Pseudosulfitobacter sp. DSM 107133: one gene and its partner. The protein of the gene in region 2 interacts with the protein of the main gene of each other region in a pairwise test. Links are inferred from orthologs where the notes say so. Each region holds a gene or a part of one and is shown on either strand. Other genes may lie near its edges.

Evidence for each region.
Region 1: the proteins of rho (region 2) and nusG interact in binary tests that used the Escherichia coli proteins (3 or more experiments, as listed by UniProt). The link is inferred for Pseudosulfitobacter sp. DSM 107133 from one-to-one orthologs.

Annotation. Positions count from the first base shown.
Region 1 is NZ_CP085154.1:3,084,777-3,095,730, forward strand. The notes cover bases 1-2,845. They hold nusG (transcription termination/antitermination protein NusG), read right to left. Parts: upstream 1,768-2,845; coding sequence 1,234-1,767; downstream 1-1,233. Other genes in these bases: rplA (50S ribosomal protein L1), read right to left, coding at 5-703; rplK (50S ribosomal protein L11), read right to left, coding at 705-1,130; secE (preprotein translocase subunit SecE), read right to left, coding at 1,990-2,187; DSM107133_RS15330 (hypothetical protein), read right to left, coding at 2,266-2,845. Also shown: more of DSM107133_RS15330, read right to left, coding at 2,846-2,892; DSM107133_RS15335 (adenylate/guanylate cyclase domain-containing protein), read right to left, coding at 3,004-4,731; DSM107133_RS15345 (anthrone oxygenase family protein), read right to left, coding at 5,056-5,547; DSM107133_RS15350 (CatB-related O-acetyltransferase), read right to left, coding at 5,606-6,250; DSM107133_RS15355 (VOC family protein), read left to right, coding at 6,391-6,777; DSM107133_RS15360 (dimethylsulfonioproprionate lyase family protein), read right to left, coding at 6,774-7,469; tuf (elongation factor Tu), read right to left, coding at 7,648-8,823; DSM107133_RS15370 (hypothetical protein), read right to left, coding at 8,977-9,570; DSM107133_RS15375 (cytochrome P450), read left to right, coding at 9,696-10,954. UniProt on the Escherichia coli protein: Part of the processive rRNA transcription and antitermination complex (rrnTAC). The complex forms an RNA-chaperone ring around the RNA exit tunnel of RNA polymerase (RNAP).
Region 2 is NZ_CP085154.1:45,132-56,043, forward strand. Bases 1,492-4,294 are described here. They hold rho (transcription termination factor Rho), read left to right. Parts: upstream 1,492-2,145; coding sequence 2,146-3,444; downstream 3,445-4,294. Other genes in these bases: DSM107133_RS00230 (CopD family protein), read left to right, coding at 1,575-2,024; mnmE (tRNA uridine-5-carboxymethylaminomethyl(34) synthesis GTPase MnmE), read left to right, coding at 3,463-4,294. In the rest of the region: DSM107133_RS00220 (shikimate dehydrogenase), read right to left, coding at 1-577; DSM107133_RS00225 (nucleoside triphosphate pyrophosphatase), read right to left, coding at 574-1,173; more of mnmE, read left to right, coding at 4,295-4,743; tRNA uridine-5-carboxymethylaminomethyl(34) synthesis enzyme MnmG, read left to right, coding at 4,758-6,617; 16S rRNA (guanine(527)-N(7))-methyltransferase RsmG, read left to right, coding at 6,614-7,231; DSM107133_RS00255 (AAA family ATPase), read left to right, coding at 7,224-8,039; DSM107133_RS00260 (ParB/RepB/Spo0J family partition protein), read left to right, coding at 8,041-8,934; radical SAM family heme chaperone HemW, read right to left, coding at 8,931-10,076; rdgB (RdgB/HAM1 family non-canonical purine NTP pyrophosphatase), read right to left, coding at 10,069-10,680; rph (ribonuclease PH), read right to left, coding at 10,677-10,912. UniProt on the Escherichia coli protein: Facilitates transcription termination by a mechanism that involves Rho binding to the nascent RNA, activation of Rho's RNA-dependent ATPase activity, and release of the mRNA from the DNA template.

The DNA of each region.
Region 1 (10,954 bases), 3.0 Mb from region 2 along the record:
AAACTTACTCGGTAACCGCGTTGTCCACGTCAACCGACACGCCCGGGCCCATTGTGGAGCTGAGCGAGACCTTTTTCATGTAAGTACCTTTGGCACCGGCGGGACGCGCCTTGGCCACGGCACCAACAAAGGCGCGGATGTTTTCAGCCAGCTTGGCCGCGTCGAACGAAACCTTGCCAACGCCGGCGTGCACGACGCCCGCTTTTTCGGCCTTGAACTGGACTTCGCCGCCTTTGGCAGCTTTGACCGCGTCCGCCACATCCATGGTGACCGTGCCCACTTTGGGGTTCGGCATCAGGTTGCGGGGGCCCAGAACCTTACCCAGACGGCCGACGATCGGCATCATGTCGGGTGTTGCGATGCAGCGATCGAATTCGATCTTGCCGCCTTGCACGATTTCCATCAGGTCCTCGGCGCCAACGATGTCGGCTCCGGCTGCTTTGGCTTCGTCGGCCTTGGGACCACGGGCGAAAACAGCGACGCGCACGTCTTTGCCGGTGCCGTTGGGCAGGCCAACCACGCCACGCACCATTTGGTCCGCGTGACGGGGGTCAACACCCAGGTTCATCGAAATCTCGACGGTTTCGTCGAACTTGGCCTTGGCGTTGCCCTGGATCAGCGCAATTGCGTCTTCGACCGACAGGTTCTCTTTGCCAGCGAAAGCTGCGCGGGCGGCGGTGGTGCGTTTTCCGAACTTTGCCATCTTACTTCACCTCGATGCCCATAGAGCGGGCAGAGCCCAGGATGATCTGCATCGCCGCTTCGATCGAATTGGCGTTCAGGTCTTTCATCTTCGCTTCGGCGATTTCGCGGATCTGCTTGGTTGTCACAGTCCCGACGGTTTCACGGCTGGGCGTTTTCGCACCAGACTTCACCTTGGCCGCTTTTTTCAGGAAGTAGGACGCCGGGGGCGTCTTGATGTCCATGGTGAAGGACTTGTCCTGGTAATATGTGATCACGGTCGGGCACGGCGCACCGGGCTCCATGTCTGCTGTCTTGGCGTTGAACGCCTTGCAGAATTCCATGATGTTGATGCCGCGCTGACCCAGCGCCGGACCGACCGGCGGGGAGGGGTTTGCTTGACCGGCGGGCACTTGCAACTTCATAGTGCCGACGAGTTTCTTGGCCATGGGCCTTCTCCTGTTTCAACCCCCGCAGGACGCGTCCCTTGGGGCTTTGCGTTGTGTGGTCCGGTTTGGATGCCGCGGCACCCTCGCCTCCCACAATTCACACTCACATCTGTTTGGTGACCTGAGTGAATTCCAGTTCCACGGGCGTTTCGCGCCCGAAGATCGACACCGTCACCTTGAGGCGCTGCGCATCTTCATCAACTTCTTCGACCATGCCATCGAAATCCTCGAACGGACCGTCGTTCACCTTGACGCGCTCGCCCACTTCAAAGTGGATCAGAGTGCGCGGGCTGTCTTCGCCTTCCTGAACGCGGTTCAGGATCTGGTTTACCTCGGCGTCGCGCATCGGCATCGGGCGCCCTTGGGGGCCCAGGAAACCGGTGACGCGGTTGATCGAGCTGATCAGGTGATATCCGCGGTCGGACATCTCCATGTGGACCAGCACATAACCGGGCATAAAGCGACGCTCGGTCGTGACCTTCTTGCCGCGGCGCACCTCGATGACCTCTTCGGTCGGCACCAGAACTTCGTCGATCTCACCTTCGAGCTGCTGCTCGACGGCGGAGGTGCGAATTTGCTCGGCAATTTTCTTTTCGAAGTTCGAAAGAACACTGACCGAATACCACCGTTTCGCCATAAGCTCGTCTGCCTCTCTTGGTGCGACACGAAGACGTGTCAAATTCTTAATAATTTTCAGACACTTGGCCCGACTGACCTGAACAAAAAATCGGCGCGCAACACGAATCGCCGCACGCCCTCTGTCAGGTCAGGGTTGCCGTCTACTCCGACAATCGCAGAGTTTCAAGGCCTTGATCGGGTTTGTGGGGCTTTTGGCAAGGAACGGCTGACAGCGTTACGCTTAGCCGAACATCGTCAGAATTTGCTGCAAGCCGCCGCGGATCAGGATGTCGACCAGCGCAAAAAACACGGCAACCAGCGCCGCCATGATGAACACCATCACGGTGGTCAGCATGACCTCGCGCCGCGTCGGCCAAACGACCTTGCTGACTTCGGTGCGCACTTGCTGGATGAATTGCAGCGGATTGGTGGTGGCCATGACAGGCTCCTATCGGATTGGTCCGGCCCATGTAACGGGCTGCGGCTGCGAATTCAAGGCCCCTTGCAGGTGCCGGCCTCAGGCGGCGGCACCCTGATCGGGGGATTGGTCCTGCAAGCGTTGCAGACGCGTGGCCATGACGGCGTCGTGGCGGTCATCAGCCTCAAGCACCGATTGCAGGTCGGGCAGATACAGAGCATCGACCCAGCCATCGGGGAACAGGTCCAGCAGACTGTCCCAACGATAGGCAAACCCGTCGATCCATGCGGCCAGCCGCGCCCCGCGTTCGGGTGCGCGGGCGATGTACCACTTCAACAGGGCGACCGTGCCCGCCCACAGCCGGTCGGGCCCGAAGGCCAGAAACACGCCCAGAACCAGAAACAGGCCAAGCACCAGCGCCAGAACAACCCATGCAGGACGCAGCACCACGACCAGCGCAATGGCGGCCCAGATGATCTGGCGACGGCTGGGGCGAAAGCCGCGCAGGCGGGCGACAACACGATGCAAGGCGTCCTTTGCCCGCCCCTGCGTGGCGCGGCGTGCCGGCCCTGCTGTCACAGCCACATGTTCAACAGGTGTCGCTGCCATCTGCGCGCGTGGTGACGGCGCGCGGGGGGCTTCGGGGGTAACATTTTCATCGGTCACCAGATCACGGATCAGAGACAGCGTGTCGGGACCAAGATCCGCTTTGGCAGAATCGGACATGGGGGAACCTTTGGCAGACATTAACAAACCATGCCGACATAAAGGCAGAATGCGCAATGACGGCGGCGGCATTATGGCGAAACTGTGGCGCTGTTTCCGGCCGGCCCCGCGCTACTCGGGCAGGCCACTGGCCAGCAACGCACCCGCAACATCAGAGATATTTGCGAACTTTCCGGTGTGCAGCGTGAACTTGGACACGCGGAATCCGGGGTGCCGCCCGATCAGGTTCGCGGCTTCTGCCGTCGCCTCGGACTGTTGTCCAAGCCGATGCAACGCAACCGTCTTCAAGACCTGCAAGCCGACGATATTGGGATTTCGCAGCAATCCCCTTTCGGCATGACCAAGGGCGTTCGCGTTGTCGCCCAACCCGATATAACAATTGGTCAGCGCCATATATGTGCGAAAGACCAGCGGGTCCAGGTGGTTCAATCTCAGCGCTGTTTCGCCATAGGCGATACCTTTGGCCGGATCCCCAAAAAACGCTTCCAGCAGCGCACGCGACACCCAGGCCCAGGCAAAACTGGGGCACAGCTCGACAGCTTCGGCGACCAGCTCCTTGCCGCGTTCGATGTCATAGAAATGAAAGGCAATCGCATAACCCGCATAGGCGCGGGTTTCGACGTCGCACTGCGCACTGCCCAGCGCCGCGCGTGCCAAAGCGACGCCTTTCTCGCGCAGGGCATCCGACTCGTCGGCGGATTGCCATGCGACCCGCAGCGTGGTGCACCACGCCAGAACCGCCTTGGCACTGGCATAGTCGGGATAGGCCTGTATCACGCTTTCCAATATCTGCTCGGCCTCGGTGATTCTTGCACTGTTGAGGCACCCCAGCGCCGAGAGGAACAGCTCGTAAGCCGACCGGTCGGTGGGACGTTTGCGCATTGACCGCTGGATTTCGAGCGCCTGAAGCTGTGGCGCTATTGTTGTGGCAATCTTGCTGGTCACGACGTCCTGAAATTCAAAGATATCGTTCAGCTGGCCATCATAGCGGTCAGCCCAGATCTGGCGACGGTCCGAAGCGTCTGCCAGCTGTACCGAAACCCTGATCCGGTCGGTCGACCGCCGCAGGCTGCCCTCGACGATGTAGCGCACGCCAAGTTCTGCACCGATTTCGCGGATATCAACCACCAGCCCCTTGTAGGTGAATGCCGAATTGCGCGCGATGACAAACAGCCACGGCACCCCCGACAGCACAGTGGTCAGATCCTCGGCCAGACTGTCCGCCAGAAATTCGTCTTCATCCCCGTTCGAAAACACCTTGAACGGCAGGATCGCAATGGACGGTTTTTCCGGCAGTTCGGGATGCGCCAGACTTACAGGGTGCACGCCATCAGTCTCAAGCTGGTAAACCTGAACGGGTTTTTCGATGTTCTTGAGGGTTTTCAGGCCCAGATCCTTGAACGTCAGATCCAGACGCCGGTCGACGTCTTCGAACACTTTGGCCGAAATCAGAACCGATCCGGGCGCGGCCAGGCTTTCGAGACGGGCGGCAATATTCACCCCGTCACCAAAGATGTCCTCTGCTTCCTCAAGAATGTCTCCGGCATGAACGCCCATGCGAAACACGGCGCGTTCGGAAATGGCAATCTTGTGGTTCCGCTCCAGCGCGATCTTTTGCAGGATGGCAGCACATGCAACAGCATCAACGACCGAGCCGAATTCAGCCAGAAAGCCATCGCCCATCGTTTTGACCATCCGCCCGTGATGCAGCGCAATCTGCGGCTCGAATGCGCTGATATGCCCACGCACGGTGCGGACGGCCGTCATCTCGTCGCTTTGAACGAGGGCACCGTAATCAGATACATCCGCCGCCAGAATCGCCGCCAGTCGCCGTTTCACATGGTCCTCCGTCGGTCCGGGGCAACTCATGACGACTTACCCAATTCGACAGTTCATGTTCCGACCGTCAAAGGCAAGGCTGTTGACCATTCACCTTTTCCACAGGAACACATACAGCCGTGCGCCCGAAACAGGCGAAGCTTTGCAAAACTGTTCTGGAGGATGATGGCAGGGGCAGAAGGGTTCGAACCCTCGACCTACGGTTTTGGAGACCGTCGCTCTACCAGCTGAGCTATACCCCTACGCGATCGCTGCGTGATTACGCGGCACGCGGCTGCATTGCAAGAGTGTTTTCGGGTCTGGACCCATTAATGCCAGGGATCGTCAGGTGCGGTGCTGCGCCTGCATCAACGCGACACCGACCAGCAGCAGCGCAACACCGCTGGTCAGCGTGCGCAGGCTGTTCCACAACTGCCATGGCCCCGAATAGGCCGCCCAAATCTCGGCCGCCCGATCAGAGGGCAGGCTGACCAGGGCCAGCGCCTGGTTCATCGGAACATTCACCGCCATCGTCGCCACAACGGACGTCACGGAAAAAACCAAAGCCGCCGCCAGAATCACCCCTGCCCTGCGGTGGGCGGTGACAAAGGCCATAATCACCGTCGCCAGCAACACCAGCGGCGTGCCGAAAAAGCTGACTGCAAAGACGCCGTTGCGCACCGAGGCATTCATTGCCTGCATCGCGGCGATTGCAATCTCGGGGCGCGCGCCATCCAGCCCCCACATGGTCGAGCAGACCCATGCATAAAAGAACCCGAAGATCGCACCGGTTTCGAGCAGGCTGAGAAGCAGGAAGCTGCGGAATGTGAACAGCATTGGAAAAACCCTCTGAAGCAATGTCAGGTGATACGATGCGCCGGTGCGATTCCGTCGGTTATCCGCGCAAGGCGGCCAGATCCGCGCCGCAAATCGCGGCCTCATGCGCCAGAATGCGGTCGATGGGCCAGTCCCACCACGCGATATCCAGCAGCGCTGCCACGGTGTCTGCATCGAAACGCATCCGCATCACGCGGGACGGGTTGCCGCTGACAATCGCGTAATCCGGAACCTGCCCTGATACCACCGCACCGGCCCCGACAATCACGCCACAGCCGATCCGCGCCCCGGGCAGGATGCGCGCGCCCTGTCCGATCCACACATCATGGCCGATCACGGTATCAGGCCCCGCATCCGGCATCGACGGACGCCCCGCCATCTCACCGCCACCGAAAATGGCAAAGGGAAAGGACGAGAACCCGTCATAGCGGTGATTGGCCGAGGCTGTGATGAACTGCACGCCATCGGCAAACTGGCAGAACTTGCCGATGTGCAAGGCTTCGGGCGAGAAATCGTAAAGGTAGGGGGCCAGATGCCCGGCCCAGTCGGCGGGCGGCACATGGGCGCTGGCATAGGTGTAATCGCCCACGAAGATGCGCGGATGCGACAAGGCAGGTTTCAGGAACACGGTGCCAGGATGCGGCGTGCCATCGGGCAACATCACAGGGTGCATTTGTGTCGGGTCGGCAAAGGATCGTGTCATGCGTCATGATGTGCCAGCCCAAGGGGCGCTTGTCACCCGCCAATTGGCCCGCTGGGCAGCACCGGTTTACCAAGGCTTGAACTGCAAAGCGAAGGTGCGCAGAATCAAAGTCACCGTTTCAACCGCAGGAAAGGCGACCGATGCCATCTATTTTCGACCATGTGACGCTTGGCATTTGCGACATCCAGAAAGCACGACAATTCTATAATCATGTCATGCCCGCGCTGGGTCTGCCGCTGCTTTGGGAAAATGCGACCATGCTGACCTATGGCGTCAAAGACGGTGAGGATTTTGGCCTGCAACTTGACGAATCCTCTGCACGGCACGGCACCCATGTCGCCTTTCGCGCAGCGGATCGCGCCAGCGTCGACCGGTTTTATGCCCGCGCCCTAGAAGCGGGCGGGGTCGATGCAGGCCCGCCCGGATTGCGCCCGGAATACAGTGCCACATATTACGCGGCCTTCGTCACCGACCCCGATGGCAACCGTCTGGAAGCGGTCTGTCACAAGGATCCGGCAGCTACCTAATACGGCCCCCGCGATCTGGCCTTGCGCGTTCCGGTCAGTTTCATCATCGGCTCGGCCAGCCGCCCCGCAGCGCCCGTCCACGCATAGGCCAGCAGGCAGGGGTCCAGCTCTCCGGTGGTGATCCGGTGCTCGTCCCCCGGACGGTTCAAAATCAGCGACCCCGGCGCATAGACGGCCGTGTCGTTTTCCGACCAGGCGCCCGAGACCGAAATATAGCTTTCCTCGATGTCCTGATGGCTGTGCTGGGGATATGTGGTGGCGGGGGCGAACAGCACGAAGCCAAGGATCAGGCTGTCGGATTGCACCGGCCCCTTAGGCCCCAGAACCTCGCAATAGGCATATTTCTGCGCCAGCGCCCTGGGCAGTTTCTCATAGCCGTATTCCCACGTCAGATCGCCGCGCACCTCGCGCAGCGCCCGCGCCATGCCCTGCATTGAAGAGCGTTCGCCCAGATCGAGCGCGCGGGCGAAATGGGCGGTTACAGGTTTTGCCTCGTGCGGGCGCGCCACGACCACAGGGTTGGAGGCCACGCAGGCCGACAGCCTGTCACGCACCCGTTTGCGGTGGCTGCGGATCGACGGGCTGCCGCCCGCAGTGCCATTGCGATAGAGCACGTCAAATTCCCGCAGCAGATAGGTCCAGTTCGGACACTCACGCAGACGCAGGTCGACAGGGGGTGACGGTTCGCTCACTTGGCGCAATCCTTTTGTGTAGATCAACGGCGGTTTGGCTTTGCACCACAGAAACGATCTTTTGTACGGGTTTTGCAAGTCACTATGCGGCACACCCCGAAACACAAAAAGGCCGCAGCATATGCTGCGGCCTTTTCGATGGAAGCGTCATGCGGGTCCGAAGACCCGCACAAGCGGCTTACTCGGTGATTTTCGACACCACGCCGGCGCCGACGGTGCGGCCGCCTTCACGGATCGCAAAGCGCAGGCCCTGCTCCATGGCGATCGGCGCGATCAGCTCGACGTCGAACTTCAGGTTGTCGCCGGGCATAACCATTTCCGTGCCTTCGGGCAGGTTCACGGTGCCGGTCACGTCGGTGGTGCGGAAGTAGAACTGCGGACGGTAGTTCGCGAAGAACGGCGTGTGACGGCCACCCTCATCCTTGGTCAGGATATAGGCTTCGGCTTCGAACTTGGTGTGCGGGTTCACCGAACCGGGTTTGCACAGAACCTGACCACGCTCAACGCCTTCACGGTCGATGCCGCGCAGCAGGGCGCCGATGTTGTCGCCGGCTTCACCACGATCCAGCAGTTTGCGGAACATTTCCACGCCTGTGCAGGTGGTTTTCTTGGTGTCGCGGATGCCGACGATTTCGATGTCGTCGCCCACGTTGATCACGCCACGCTCGATACGGCCGGTCACAACGGTACCACGGCCCGAGATCGAGAACACGTCTTCGACGGGCATCAGGAACGGCTGGTCCACGGCACGCTCGGGTGTCGGGATGTATTCGTCAACAGCGGCCATCAGTTTCTTGATCGACTCTTCACCGATCTCGGGATCGCGGCCTTCCATGGCAGCCAGAGCCGAGCCGGGGATGATCGGAATGTCGTCGCCGGGGTACTCGTACGAGGACAGCAGCTCGCGGATTTCCATTTCCACCAGTTCCAGCAGTTCTTCGTCGTCCACCTGGTCCACTTTGTTCATGTAGACAACCATGTAGGGGATGCCCACCTGGCGGCCCAGCAGGATGTGCTCGCGCGTTTGCGGCATCGGGCCGTCGGCCGCGTTCACAACCAGGATCGCGCCGTCCATCTGCGCGGCACCGGTGATCATGTTCTTGACGTAGTCGGCGTGGCCGGGGCAGTCGACGTGCGCGTAGTGGCGGCTTTCGGTTTCATATTCGACGTGGGCGGTCGAAATGGTGATACCGCGGGCTTTCTCTTCGGGCGCGCCATCGATCTGGTCATAGGCTTTGAAGTCACCAAAGTATTTGGTGATCGCAGCTGTCAGCGTGGTTTTGCCGTGGTCAACGTGGCCGATTGTGCCGATGTTAACGTGTGGTTTGTTACGTTCAAACTTTGCCTTTGCCATGTCTCGGCACCCTTTTTGTTTGCGGAATCCATTTGGACCCAGATGTGTTCCGCGCGGCATGTATTGCCATTACGCAGGAAAATCAAGCGGTCTTCACCCTTTTGCCCCTGTGGGGATGTGCACAAAAGTCACGGGGGCTGGTCATTGCGCGCCTTATTCGGCGGCGACAGCCGCTGTGGCGACCGCAGCGCCGGGACGCCCCGACCCTGTGGTGACAAACCAGCCCTCTTCCTTCATTTGCTTGACCAGATACCGTTCGATCGCCTTGGCCGCATTCTGGGACAGCTGTTCCAACTGTTCCTCGGCGGACAGCGTATAGCCCGATCCCACGACCGTGCCGGTGCCAAAGGTTTCCAGAACGGTGATCGTATGCGGCTTGTCGGTCAGTTTCTTGCCGGCCGCATCGTCCCAGACCGTCAGATTGATGATCAGGATCGACTTGGGTGACAGGACCAGCGGCACGCCGGGGGCAGCCAGAACATAGCCTTCGACGGACACACCAAAGTGATAGTTGCTGTCACCGTCATAGCGATCAAACCGCTGGGCAATGGCGTCATGCACAGCCGTGGTCAGCTGTTCTTCGGTCGCATCGCGGCTGAGCGGACCCTTTTGTGCCTTGGGGGCGACAACGACGTTGTGCAGCAGGTTGAAATTGCCAAGCGGCACCGGTTTTTCATCCAGGTCCCTGGCGCCGCCACAGGCCGTCAGCAGGCCCAACACACATATCGTCATCACAAGCCGCAGCATTGCAGTCCCCCCAAAGGATTGTTTCGGCAAAGGCCTAGCGGATGATCGGCACAGGCGCAATTGGCCGCAGGTCGATTGCAGTGCGGGCAGATGCACATATATCATGGTGCAACAAGGAGCGCATGATGTCCGAAACGGTTCTGCCACAAGCCAGCCAAAGCCCCCTGCCCGGCCCCCGGCTGCCCGTGCGCGTGCCGCTGGTCAGCGAACCCTGGGGCCTGCTGAAAAGCCTGCAAGAAGCGCGGCGCAACGTGCTGTCGATCATCCCCGAGATTGCGACAACACAGCCGATGGTGTCCGGCAAGACCGGCAAACGCTGGCATATGGTCATGGACCCCGCTGCCATCCGCGAGATGTTGCTGGACCGTCTGGACCAGTACCCCAAATCGCTGGTGACCAAGAACCTGCTGAAACCGGCGATCGGAGACTCGCTGTTCATTGCCGAGGGCGCACACTGGCGCTGGCAGCGGCGCACGGCGGCACCGGTGTTTTCACATCGCAATGTTTCGGCGCTGGCACCGATCATGTCGGATGCAGCCGAACGGGCCTGCGAGAGGATCGCAGCGGCAGGGCCGCGCGCGGTCAACTTTCTGGACGAGATGGTGACGACCACATTCGATGTGATTGCCGATGTGACCTTTTCGGGGGGCGACACCTTTGACCGTGACGGCGTGCATGGAGCCATCGACGACTATATCGCCGAGGCGGGCAAGATTTCGCTGTTCGACATACTGGGCTTTCCGGACTGGGTGCCGCGCCCCGGTCGGTTGATGTCGGGCAAGGCGCTGAAAGAAATGAAGGCCGTCGCGGACAGGGCCATCGAAGACCGTGCCGCGCGCGGCACCAGCCCGGTGCCCGACCTGCTGGATCTGCTGCTGGCAGGGGAAGACCCGAAATCGGGACGCACCATGTCCACCGCAGAACTGCGCGACAACCTGCTGACCTTTATCGTGGCGGGGCACGAGACCACGGCGCTGACGCTGGCGTGGTCGATGTATCTGGTGGCCTTCGATCAGGATGTGCAGGACCGCGCCCGCGCCGAAGCGCAATCGGTGTTGCAGGGCCGTGCGGCGGGGGCCGACGATGTGGCGCACCTGCCCTATATCCGCCAGATCGTCGACGAGGCGCTGCGCCTGTATCCGCCTGCGGGCATCGTGTCGCGCACGGCGCTGAAAAAGGACACGCTGGGCGGACGCGAGATTTTGCCCGGCGATACGGTGATGATCCCGATCTATGCGCTGGGGCGCTCGAAACTGCTGTGGGAAGACGCCGACGCCTTTCGCCCCGCGCGTTTTGCCGACCGCAAGGCGATTGACCGCTATGCCTATTTGCCCTTTGGCGACGGTCCACGCATTTGCATCGGCGCTTCGTTCGCGTTGCAAGA
Region 2 (10,912 bases):
CCGTCAACACCGCATCGTCCAGCATATTACCGGCCTGCACCCAGTCATAAACCTGCACCCGGCTGCCAAAGTCGGACGCCAGCCGTTCCGCCCGCACACGGGTGCGGTTGGTCAGCATGATTTCAGGCACCCCTGCGTCCAGCAGCGACGCCACAACCGCGCGCGCAGCACCGCCCGCCCCCAGAACAGCGGCCGGGCCAGATTGCGGCACCCAACCCGGCGCGCCGGACTTCAGGTTTTCCAGAAACCCGTAACCGTCTGTATTGTCGGCCTGAATCTTACCGTCTTTGCGAAAGATAATCGTGTTCGCCGCGCCAATCAGCGTTGCGCGATCGGTCACCAGATCGGCAATCTGCATCACGGCTTCTTTGTGGGGAATGGTGATGTTTACCCCGACAAAGCCCATGCCGGGAAGGGTGCGCAAAACCTGTTCCAGATTTTCCGGCTCGACATGCAAGGGGATGTAATACCCCTTCAGCCCCAAAGTTTTCAGCCAGTGGTGCTGCAACTGTGGTGATTTGGAATGGGCAACAGGCGCGCCGATCACGCCTGCCAGTGGAATTTTCGTATCAGTCACGCCTGAAGAACTCCTCGGACTGTGAGAAAGGCCAGAAGCTGTAAAAGTGGCATACCCAGCACGCTAAAGTAATCCCCTTCGATGCTGGCCATCAACCGCACCCCTTCTTCTTCTATCTTATAGCCGCCGACGCTGTGGCGGATGCTGTCCCAGTTGCGGTCAACATAGTCATGTACATAGGCATCCGACGCTTCGCGCATACGCACGCGCACCTGTCCGATGTGGCGCCAAATCGGTTCGCCGTTCTCACAGATCACCGCAGCCGACAACAAGCTGTGTGTATCGCCGCGCAGGGTGGTCAACTGTGCCACGGCCTGTTCGGGCGTTTCCGGTTTCGACAGCAACGTGCCACGGTGGTCCAGCACCTGATCGCAGCCCAACACAAATGTACCCGGCATCTTGTCGCTGATCTTGCGTGCTTTGATCTCGGCCAGAGTATCCGCAATGTCGCGCGGCCTGGCCTGTTCGGCCAGCATTCCCGCCTTAACACTTTCTTCATCAACGCGTGGTTTCATGACCTCAAAGGCGACACCTGCCTGTGTCAGCATTTCCGCCCGAATGGACGACCCAGAGGCAAGGATGATGGACTGTGGCATGTGGATAACCTTGTGCGAAAACCATGTGCAGCGCGTTGGTCCTTTTGTGGGAATTCTGCGCAGCGGGTTCAATCCCGAATTTCGCCGGCTTTTTGCCCGGCTTCACCGCCGTTGTACCCCCATGCACAAGGATAAGACAGCACCTGTTGGCGAAGATGTTATTGTTACAGTCTCCACAAAGTTATCCACACACCGTAGTGAAATTATCAGGTTTAATCATTTGAAATTAAATGATTATTTTTCCATTCTGCTTTGGTGGCAAATTCAGGGTAAAGTTTTCCCACTGTGCATAACCCGGTGTACGAACCATTAATCCACAGATTTCAAAGCCCCTACTTAATCATCAACCTTTCTTTTCTCTTCTATTTATTATTAGTAAGAGACCAAGAGCAGGGGGCCCCATGATCGACATTCTGAGCAACTGGTATCCCTACATCAAAGCGTTGCACATCATGTCAGTGATCGCGTGGATGGCTGGGTTGTTCTATCTGCCGCGTCTGTTCGTGCATCACGTCGAAACAGCCGGCCTGAGCGGGCCCAGCCATGACCTGTTCCTGATGATGGAAGAAAAATTGCTGCGGGTGATCATGAACCCCGCAATGATCTCGACCTGGCTCTTTGGCCTGCTGCTGGTGATGACACCGGGGATCGTCGGCTGGGATATGGTCTGGCCGTGGACCAAAGGGCTGTCGGTTCTGGCAATGACAGGGTTTCACATGTGGCTGGCACGCCAACGCAAGAACTTTGTCGCGGGCGAGGGGCTGAAAACCGGCCGCACCTATCGCATGATGAACGAGCTGCCAACGCTGCTGATGATCGTTATTGTACTGTCTGTGGTCGTGAAGTTCTGATTTTATTGACTCCGGCACCGCTTTTGCCTATCTGAGCGTAAGCACCCCGTTCGGGGACCGCATCTAGCGATATATTTTTGATTTGGGACAGCCAGGTTTGCGCCGGCTGCGACGTGTTTGCATGACAACTGAAACAATCGAAGCAACTGAAACAGTTGAATGCCTGACGTTGGCCGAGTTGAAGGCCAACAGCCCCAAAGATCTGCTGGCGATGGCCGAAGAGCTTGAGATCGAGAACGCCTCGACCATGCGCAAGGGCGAAATGATGTTCCAGATCCTGCGCGAACGCGCCGATGAAGGCTGGGATGTCTCCGGCGACGGCGTGCTGGAAGTGCTGCAAGACGGTTTCGGTTTCCTGCGCTCGCCCGAGGCTAACTATCTGTCCGGTCCCGACGACATCTATGTGTCGCCCGAGATGATCCGCAAATATTCGCTGCGCACCGGCGACACCATCGACGGCGGTATTCGCGCGCCGGACAATGATGAACGCTATTTCGCGTTGACAGATGTGGCGAACATCAACTTCGAAGATCCCGAAAAGGCCCGTCACAAGATCGCCTTTGACAACCTGACGCCGCTGTACCCCGACGAGCGCCTGACCATGGAAACCGACGAACCCGCGACCAAGGACCGGTCGGCGCGGATCATCGACCTGGTGTCGCCCATCGGCAAAGGCCAGCGGTCGCTGATCGTGGCGCCGCCGCGCACCGGTAAAACGGTTCTGTTGCAAAACATCGCCAACAGCATCGAACGCAACCACCCTGAATGCTACCTGATTGTTCTGCTGATCGACGAGCGGCCTGAAGAGGTCACCGACATGCAGCGTTCGGTCAAGGGCGAGGTTATCAGCTCGACCTTTGACGAACCCGCAACGCGCCACGTCGCCGTGTCGGAAATGGTCATCGAAAAGGCCAAGCGTCTGGTCGAGCACAAACGCGACGTGGTGATCCTGCTGGATTCGATCACCCGTCTGGGCCGCGCGTTCAACACCGTCGTGCCGTCGTCGGGCAAGGTTCTGACCGGTGGTGTGGATGCAAATGCCCTGCAACGCCCGAAGCGTTTCTTCGGTGCTGCACGGAACATCGAAGAGGGCGGCAGCCTGACCATCATCGCGACTGCGCTGATCGACACCGGCAGCCGCATGGACGAGGTGATTTTTGAAGAGTTCAAAGGCACCGGTAACTCGGAAATTGTGCTGGATCGCAAGATCGCGGACAAACGCGTGTTCCCGGCCATCGACATCCTGAAATCCGGCACCCGGAAAGAAGAGCTGTTGGTCGACAAAATCGATCTGGCCAAAACCTTTGTCCTGCGCCGCATTCTGAATCCGATGGGCACCACCGACGCCATCGAATTCCTGATTTCGAAGTTGAAGCAGACCAAGACAAATTCGGATTTCTTCGATTCCATGAACACCTGACCCTTGGGGGCGTGACCGATGGATACGATTTTCGCCCTTGCGACGGCGCAGGGCCGCGCAGGCGTGGCCGTTGTGCGCGTGTCGGGACCGTCAGCGCATAACGTCGGCCGCTTGTTGTGCGAGAGCCTTCCCGATGCGGGAAGCTTTGCTGTTCGCGCTCTGCGATCCGGCGGCGAGCTGTTGGATCGTGCGCTGGTGCTGACTTTTGCTGCGCCACACAGTTTCACCGGCGAGGATGTGATCGAATTGCATCTGCACGGCAGCATTGCGATCATTCAAAGGGTGCTGACCGCCTTGGGTGATTTCGATGGTGTGCGTCTGGCCGAACCGGGTGAATTCACCCGCCGGGCTTTGGAAAACGGCAAGATGGATCTGGCGCAAGTCGAAGGTCTGGCCGATCTGATAGATGCCGAAACCGAATTCCAGCGCGCCCAGGCCATGCAAACGGTCGAAGGGGCGTTAAGCAATGTGGTCGAAGAGTGGCGCGCGCGATTGATACATGCGGCGTCATTGCTTGAGGTGACAATTGATTTCGCGGACGAGGATGTGCCTGTCGATGTTGCGCCCGAGGTTACCGGACTGTTGGCAGATGTGATTGCGCAGGTTTCTGACGAGGTGTCTCGATCTTATATAGGTGAACGTGTGCGCGTCGGGTTCGAGGTGGCGATTGTTGGGCTGCCGAATGCCGGAAAATCAACTCTTCTCAATGCGTTAGCTGGACGTGATGCAGCGATTACGTCAGAATATGCGGGCACCACCCGCGATGTTATCGAAGTGCGGATGGATCTGGATGGATTGCCGGTCACGTTCCTTGATACCGCAGGCCTGCGCGAAAGCGACGATCATGTGGAAGCAATCGGGATTGAACGGGCGATTGCACGTGCCAGTAAAGCGGACCTGCGCGTGTTCCTGACGGATGATGTAACCGAATTGCCTCTTACGCCCTCACCGCACGATATTGTCGTGGCGCCAAAAGCGGATTTGCGCAGCGATGGGACAGGTGTTTCCGGTATCACCGGCGCGGGTTTGACTGTTCTTGTTCAGGATGTGAAGGCAGTCTTTTCCGGAATGGTCGCACAGGCCGGCCTGACGTCGCGCGTGCGTCACCGCACCTCGCTGCAATCCGCCGTCGCGGCATTGGAGCATGCGTCGCGCCTCGTCAATCAGGGACCAGAGGTATATGATTTTGCAGCAGAGGAACTTCGCACAGCGATTCGAAGTCTTGAGTTTCTTGTTGGACGTATCGACGTAGAGAATCTACTGGATGAGATCTTTTCCAGTTTTTGTTTGGGCAAATGACAGGAGTGTTTCACGTGAAACATTTTGACGTTGTGGTTATTGGTGGCGGTCACGCGGGCGCGGAAGCTGCCCATGCGGCTGCACGCATGGGTGCCAATACGGCGCTCGTGACCATGAACCTGTCTGGAATTGGCGTAATGTCCTGCAATCCCGCGATTGGTGGCTTGGGCAAGGGGCATCTTGTGCGTGAAATCGACGCTATGGATGGCGTTATGGGCAAGGTTGCGGACAAAGCGGGTATCCAGTTTCGCTTGCTCAATCGGCGCAAGGGCCCGGCTGTTCAGGGCCCGCGTGCGCAAGCGGATCGGGAGATCTATCAACGCGAAATGCTGGCCGCTACAATGTTGCAGACGAATTTGACCATTGTTGAAGGCGAGGTTGTCGATCTCAAAATGTCCGGTCAGCGTGTCACCGGGGTGGAACTGGCAGACGGCACACTTGTAGAGTCCACCGTGGTAGTCTTGACGACGGGCACATTTTTGCGCGGTATCATCCATATTGGCGACGAAAGACGATCTGGCGGCCGAATGGGTGACAAAGCATCTGTCCGTTTGGCAGAGAGGATCGACGCTTTTGGACTTCCGTTGGGCCGATTGAAAACAGGTACACCGCCACGTCTGGATACACGCACGATCAACTGGGACATTCTGGAAGAACAACAGGGTGACGAAGACCCCGCATTTTTCTCGTTCGAAACAACAAGATTGTCCGCGCGTCAGGTGTCCTGCGGGATTACCCATACGAATGAGCAAACTCATGACATCATTACCAGGAATCTGTCGCGGTCTGCGATGTACGGCGGTCATATCGACGGAAAGGGGCCACGCTATTGCCCTTCTATCGAAGATAAAGTTGTCCGCTTTGCCGACAAAACATCTCATCAGGTGTTTCTGGAGCCAGAAAGTCTGAGCGGGAACACGGTTTACCCTAACGGGATTTCGACCTCATTGCCTGTCGATGTGCAAGAAGCATATATCCATTCCATACTTGGACTGGAACAGGCCGATATATTGCAGCCTGGCTACGCGATCGAATATGACTATGTCGATCCGCGCGCGCTTGATGCGACGTTGCAACTGCGCGCAACCACACATCTTTTCCTGGCAGGGCAGATCAACGGCACAACAGGCTACGAAGAGGCGGCGGCGCAGGGTTTGGTGGCCGGGCTTAACGCAGCATGTCTGGCGCAGGGGCGCGATCCGGTGCACTTCGGTCGCGCAAACAGCTATATTGGTGTCATGATCGATGATCTTACAACCCGAGGTGTGACCGAACCCTATCGTATGTTTACTTCGCGTGCCGAGTTTCGCCTTTCCTTGCGTGCTGACAACGCTGACCAACGTTTGACTCCGCTGGCGATAGACCTGGGTGTTGTTTCCGCGCGCCGTCGCGAGCAGTTTGAAATCAAACGGAATGCTCTTGAGGCCGGATATCAGGCTTTGCAACGAGATTCATATACGCCGAAGCAGATCAACAGCGCAGGAATCGCAGTGAAAGAGGACGGCGTGCGCAGAACGCCGTACCAGCTGTTGTCCTTTCCTGACGTTGGTTTTGATGACGTTGTGCGTTTGCAGGCTGATCTTGGTGTTATTGAGGGACCCATTCAAACGCAATTGTCGCGCGATGCGTTGTATGCGAACTATGTTGATCGCCAACAGAAAGACATTGATCGCCTTCAAAAGGATGAGGCTCAGAAAATTCCAGCGGACTTCAAATATGCCGGGATTAGCGGCCTTTCCAACGAGTTGGCGGCAAAGCTGGAAAAGATTCAACCGGGTAATCTGGCCCAGGCAGCACGCGTAGAAGGGATGACCCCGGCGGCTCTTGCGTTGTTGTTGGCCAAGCTTCGCCAGCATCAGAAAAGATCAGCATGACAATAGTACCGGATTGGCTTGATGAGATTGTTTCACGTGAAACATTGGAAGACCTCGAGAAGTTTCATGCACTGTTTCTAAGGTGGAATGCCAAGATCAATTTGGTTTCGCGCTCCAGCGCGCCAGAGCTGTGGAACAGGCACATTTGGGATTCAGCTCAAGTTTGGCAGATTGCACCGAAGGCGGCACATTGGGCAGACTTTGGCAGCGGGGGCGGATTCCCGGCAATTATTTGCGCAATATTTGCCAAAAATACCAACGCTGAAACACGCTTTACATTGGTTGAGAGCGATCAGCGTAAGGCGACCTTTCTGCGCACGGCTTTGCGGGAATTGGATCTGAATGCGACTGTGGTGGCCAAAAGGGTGGAATCGCTTGATTCCTTAGGCGCTGACATCATTTCCGCGCGGGCTTTGTCGCGCTTGACGGATTTATTCGAGTTCGTGGCACAACACATGACACCAGGCGGGCAAGCGTTGTTTCCCAAGGGTGAAATTTGGCAGACAGAACTTGAAGAAGCGCAGAAAACGTGGACATTCGACTATAAAGCGCACACAAGTCATACGGACGCTCAAGCGGCTGTTTTGCAGGTCAAGGAGTTGAAGCGTGGTTGACCCAACACGTCCCATAGGACCCAAAATCGTGGCGATCGCCAACCAGAAGGGTGGGGTTGGCAAAACGACCACCTCGATCAATTTGGCTGCTGCTCTGGCTGAACTGGGCCGGAAGGTGTTGCTTGTCGACCTTGATCCGCAAGGGAACGCATCAACCGGGCTGGGGATTGAAGTTGATGACCGGGTTTTGACGACATATGAATTGCTGCTGGAAGATGTTGATCTGGAAGCAACGATTCTGGCTACCGCATTCGAAAACCTGTCGATTATTCCGGCAACAGTTGATCTGAGTTCCGCGGATCTTGAGTTGATTTCAAATGAGAAGCGCAGTTTCCTTTTGCATGACGCCTTGCGTCAGATTCAGATGGACGCTTTTGCCTTTGATTATGTCCTAATTGACTGTCCACCGTCGTTGAACCTGTTGACCGTAAACGCAATGATAGCATCGCATTCGGTGCTTGTGCCGTTGCAGTCAGAATTTTTTGCCCTCGAAGGATTGTCGCAATTGATGCTGACAATTCGCGAAGTTCGGCAGTCCGGGAACAAGGATTTGCGGATCGAGGGGGTCGTTCTGACAATGTACGACCAGCGGAATAACCTGAGTTTGCAGGTCGAACAGGATGCGCGCGACAATTTGGGCGATCTCGTCTTCAAGACGGTGATTCCCCGCAATGTCAGAGTTTCCGAAGCGCCGTCGTTTGCCATGCCGGTTTTGAACTACGATCCTGCATCGCGCGGTGCGAAGGCATATCGCCAGCTGGCTAAGGAATTCCTACACAACAATGCACAAACGAAAGTAGAGGCCTGATATGGTACCCAAGGATAAAAAACGTGGTCTGGGCCGTGGGCTTTCGGCGTTGATGGCAGATGTGAACGAGGCCGAGCAGGTGACACAAGAGAGTGTTGCGTCGGGGGTTCGTACAGTTCCGATTGAGCAAGTAAAGCCCAATCCGGACCAGCCGCGCAAACGTTTTACCCAGGATGATCTGGATGACCTGGCCGCGTCGATTGCGGAAAAGGGTGTGATTCAGCCGTTGATTGTGCGCGAAAAGGACGGCGGTTTCGAAATTGTCGCGGGCGAACGCCGCTGGCGCGCTGCGCAGATGGCCAAGCTGCATGAGCTTCCGGTGATTGTGCGCGACTTTGACGACACCGAAGTTTTGGAAGTCGCCATTATCGAGAACATCCAGCGGGCGGATCTGAACGCCATCGAAGAGGCGGCAGGTTATCGTCAGTTGATGGACAAGTTTGGCCATACGCAGGAAAAAATGGCCGAGGCCTTGGGGAAAAGCCGCAGCCACATTGCCAACCTTTTGCGTTTGCTACAGTTGCCAGATGATGTTGTTGAAATGGTGCGCAAGGGTGATTTGTCGTCAGGTCACGCGCGCGCTTTGATTACAGCTGATGATCCTTCGACTTTGGCGTTGAAAGTGATTGCCGAGGGATTGAGCGTTCGCGCGACCGAAGCGCTGGTTAAATCCACGCAAGGACGGGGCGATGACGCTGCCCCCAAGGACAAAACCAAAAAATCAAATCCGGCAAAGGATGCGGACACCAAAGCGCTTGAAGGTGACTTGTCGGCTGCGTTGGGAATGCCGGTTCAACTGTCACACAAACCGGGCGCCGAGTCCGGCCAGCTTTCGATTTCATACAAAACGCTGGATGACTTGGACGAATTGTGTCGGCTGCTAAGCGGAAGCTAATCTGCCAGCAATTCGCGTAAAACACCGTTCAAAACGCTAACACCTTGTTCTGTAACGGAAATATTTCGGCCTCTCTGATTGAGCAAACCAAGCTCTGAGAGGTTTTTCAGGGTATCAGGGGCCACAGAGCGCCCGGAAAGTGCCTCAAAACGCGCCAAATCCACGCCATCGGTCAGGCGCAGGCCCATCAAAAGAAATTCGTTGGCCTGATCTTCACCGGTCAGGGCGACGTTTGGCAATTGCCGCAGCTTTTCCAGCCAGCGTTTTGGATTGCTGGGGGCTTCGGTGGCAAAGCGTTGACCGTCGGTGGTGATGCGGCCGTGCGCGCCGGGACCGATGCCGACATAATCACCATAACGCCAATAGATCAGATTGTGACGCGATTGCGCACCGTCGCGGGCATGATTGCTGACCTCATAGGCAGGCATGCCAAAGTCGGCACAAATATCGCGGGTCAGGGTGAACATATCGGCAGCGCGGTCTTCGTCCGGTAGTCCGGCGAGTTTGCCCGCATTGTAGCGGTCGCCGAAAGCCGTGCCTTGTTCGATGGTCAACTGATATAAAGACAAATGGTCGATCGCCATGTTCAGAGCCTGCTTCAGCTCGGCTTCCCATTCGTTCAGTGTCTGCTTTTGCCGTCCATAGATCAGATCAAAACTGACCCGATCAAAAGTCTTGCGCGCGATGTCAAAGGCGGCGCGGGCTTCGTCAGCGGAATGGATACGACCCAGGCGCCGCAAGTCTTCGTCGTTCAATGCCTGAATGCCCATCGAAATCCGGTTCACGCCCCCCGCCCGGAAATTGGCAAACCGCTGCGCCTCGACCGAACCGGGGTTGGCTTCCAGCGTGATTTCCATGTCGTTTGCGGTAGGCCAGTGTTTGCGAATGGCGTCGATGATGTCGGCGACGACCCAGGGCTCCATCAGGCTGGGGGTGCCGCCGCCAAAAAACACGGTATGCACGATGCGTCCGGGTGTTTGATCGGCGGCTTTGCGGATTTCTTCCAGATAGGCATCGCGCCACGCGGCGTGGTCGATGGTGCGGGCTACATGGCTGTTAAAGTCGCAATAGGGGCATTTGGCTGCGCAAAACGGCCAGTGGATATAAATTCCAAAGCCGCCGTTTTGCCAGTCTTCAGTCAAAGCAGCCGTCGATCAATTTTTTGAACGCATTGGCGCGATGGCTGATCTCGTTCTTTGCGTCGGCGGTCATTTCTGCAAAGGTGACGTCGTGACCAACCGGTTGGAACATCGGGTCATATCCGTGACCATGTTCACCGCGAATGGGCCAGACCAATGTGCCCTCAACTGTGCCCTCGAAGACCTCGTCATGGCCGTCCGGCCAAGCCATCACCAGCGTCGAGCAAAACCGCGCGGTGCGCGGTTCGGGCGCGTTGCGTTCCTCCAGCAGGTTACGGGTTTTGGTCATGGCCATCAGGAAGTCGCGACCATCGGGGGTTTCGGCCCAATCCGCGGTGTAAACGCCCGGGGCGCCGTCCAATGCGTCGACCTGAATACCGGAATCATCCGACAAAGCAGGCAGGCCGGTGGCCTGCGCCGCGGCGTGCGCCTTGATCCGGGCGTTTCCGACAAAGGTGGTTTCGGTTTCTTCCGGTTCGTCCAGCTTCATCTCGGCGGCACCGATGACCTGCACGCCGAATGGCTGGAACAAGGCTGTCATTTCTTCCAGCTTGCCCGCGTTATGCGTCGCCACCAACAACCGGTCACCGGTGAATTTGCGTGTCATGCCGTGGCTGCCTTTTGTGCGGCGACCAGTTCGGACACGCCTTTCTCTGCCAGATCCATCAGCTGGTTCATCTGATCGCGCGAAAAGGTTTGGCCCTCGGCGCTCATCTGGATTTCGATCAAACGCCCGGTGCCTGTCAGGATAAAGTTGCCGTCGACACCGGCTTCGCTGTCTTCAGGATAGTCCAGATCCAAAACCGGCTGGCCCGCGTAAATCCCGCAGCTGACGGCCG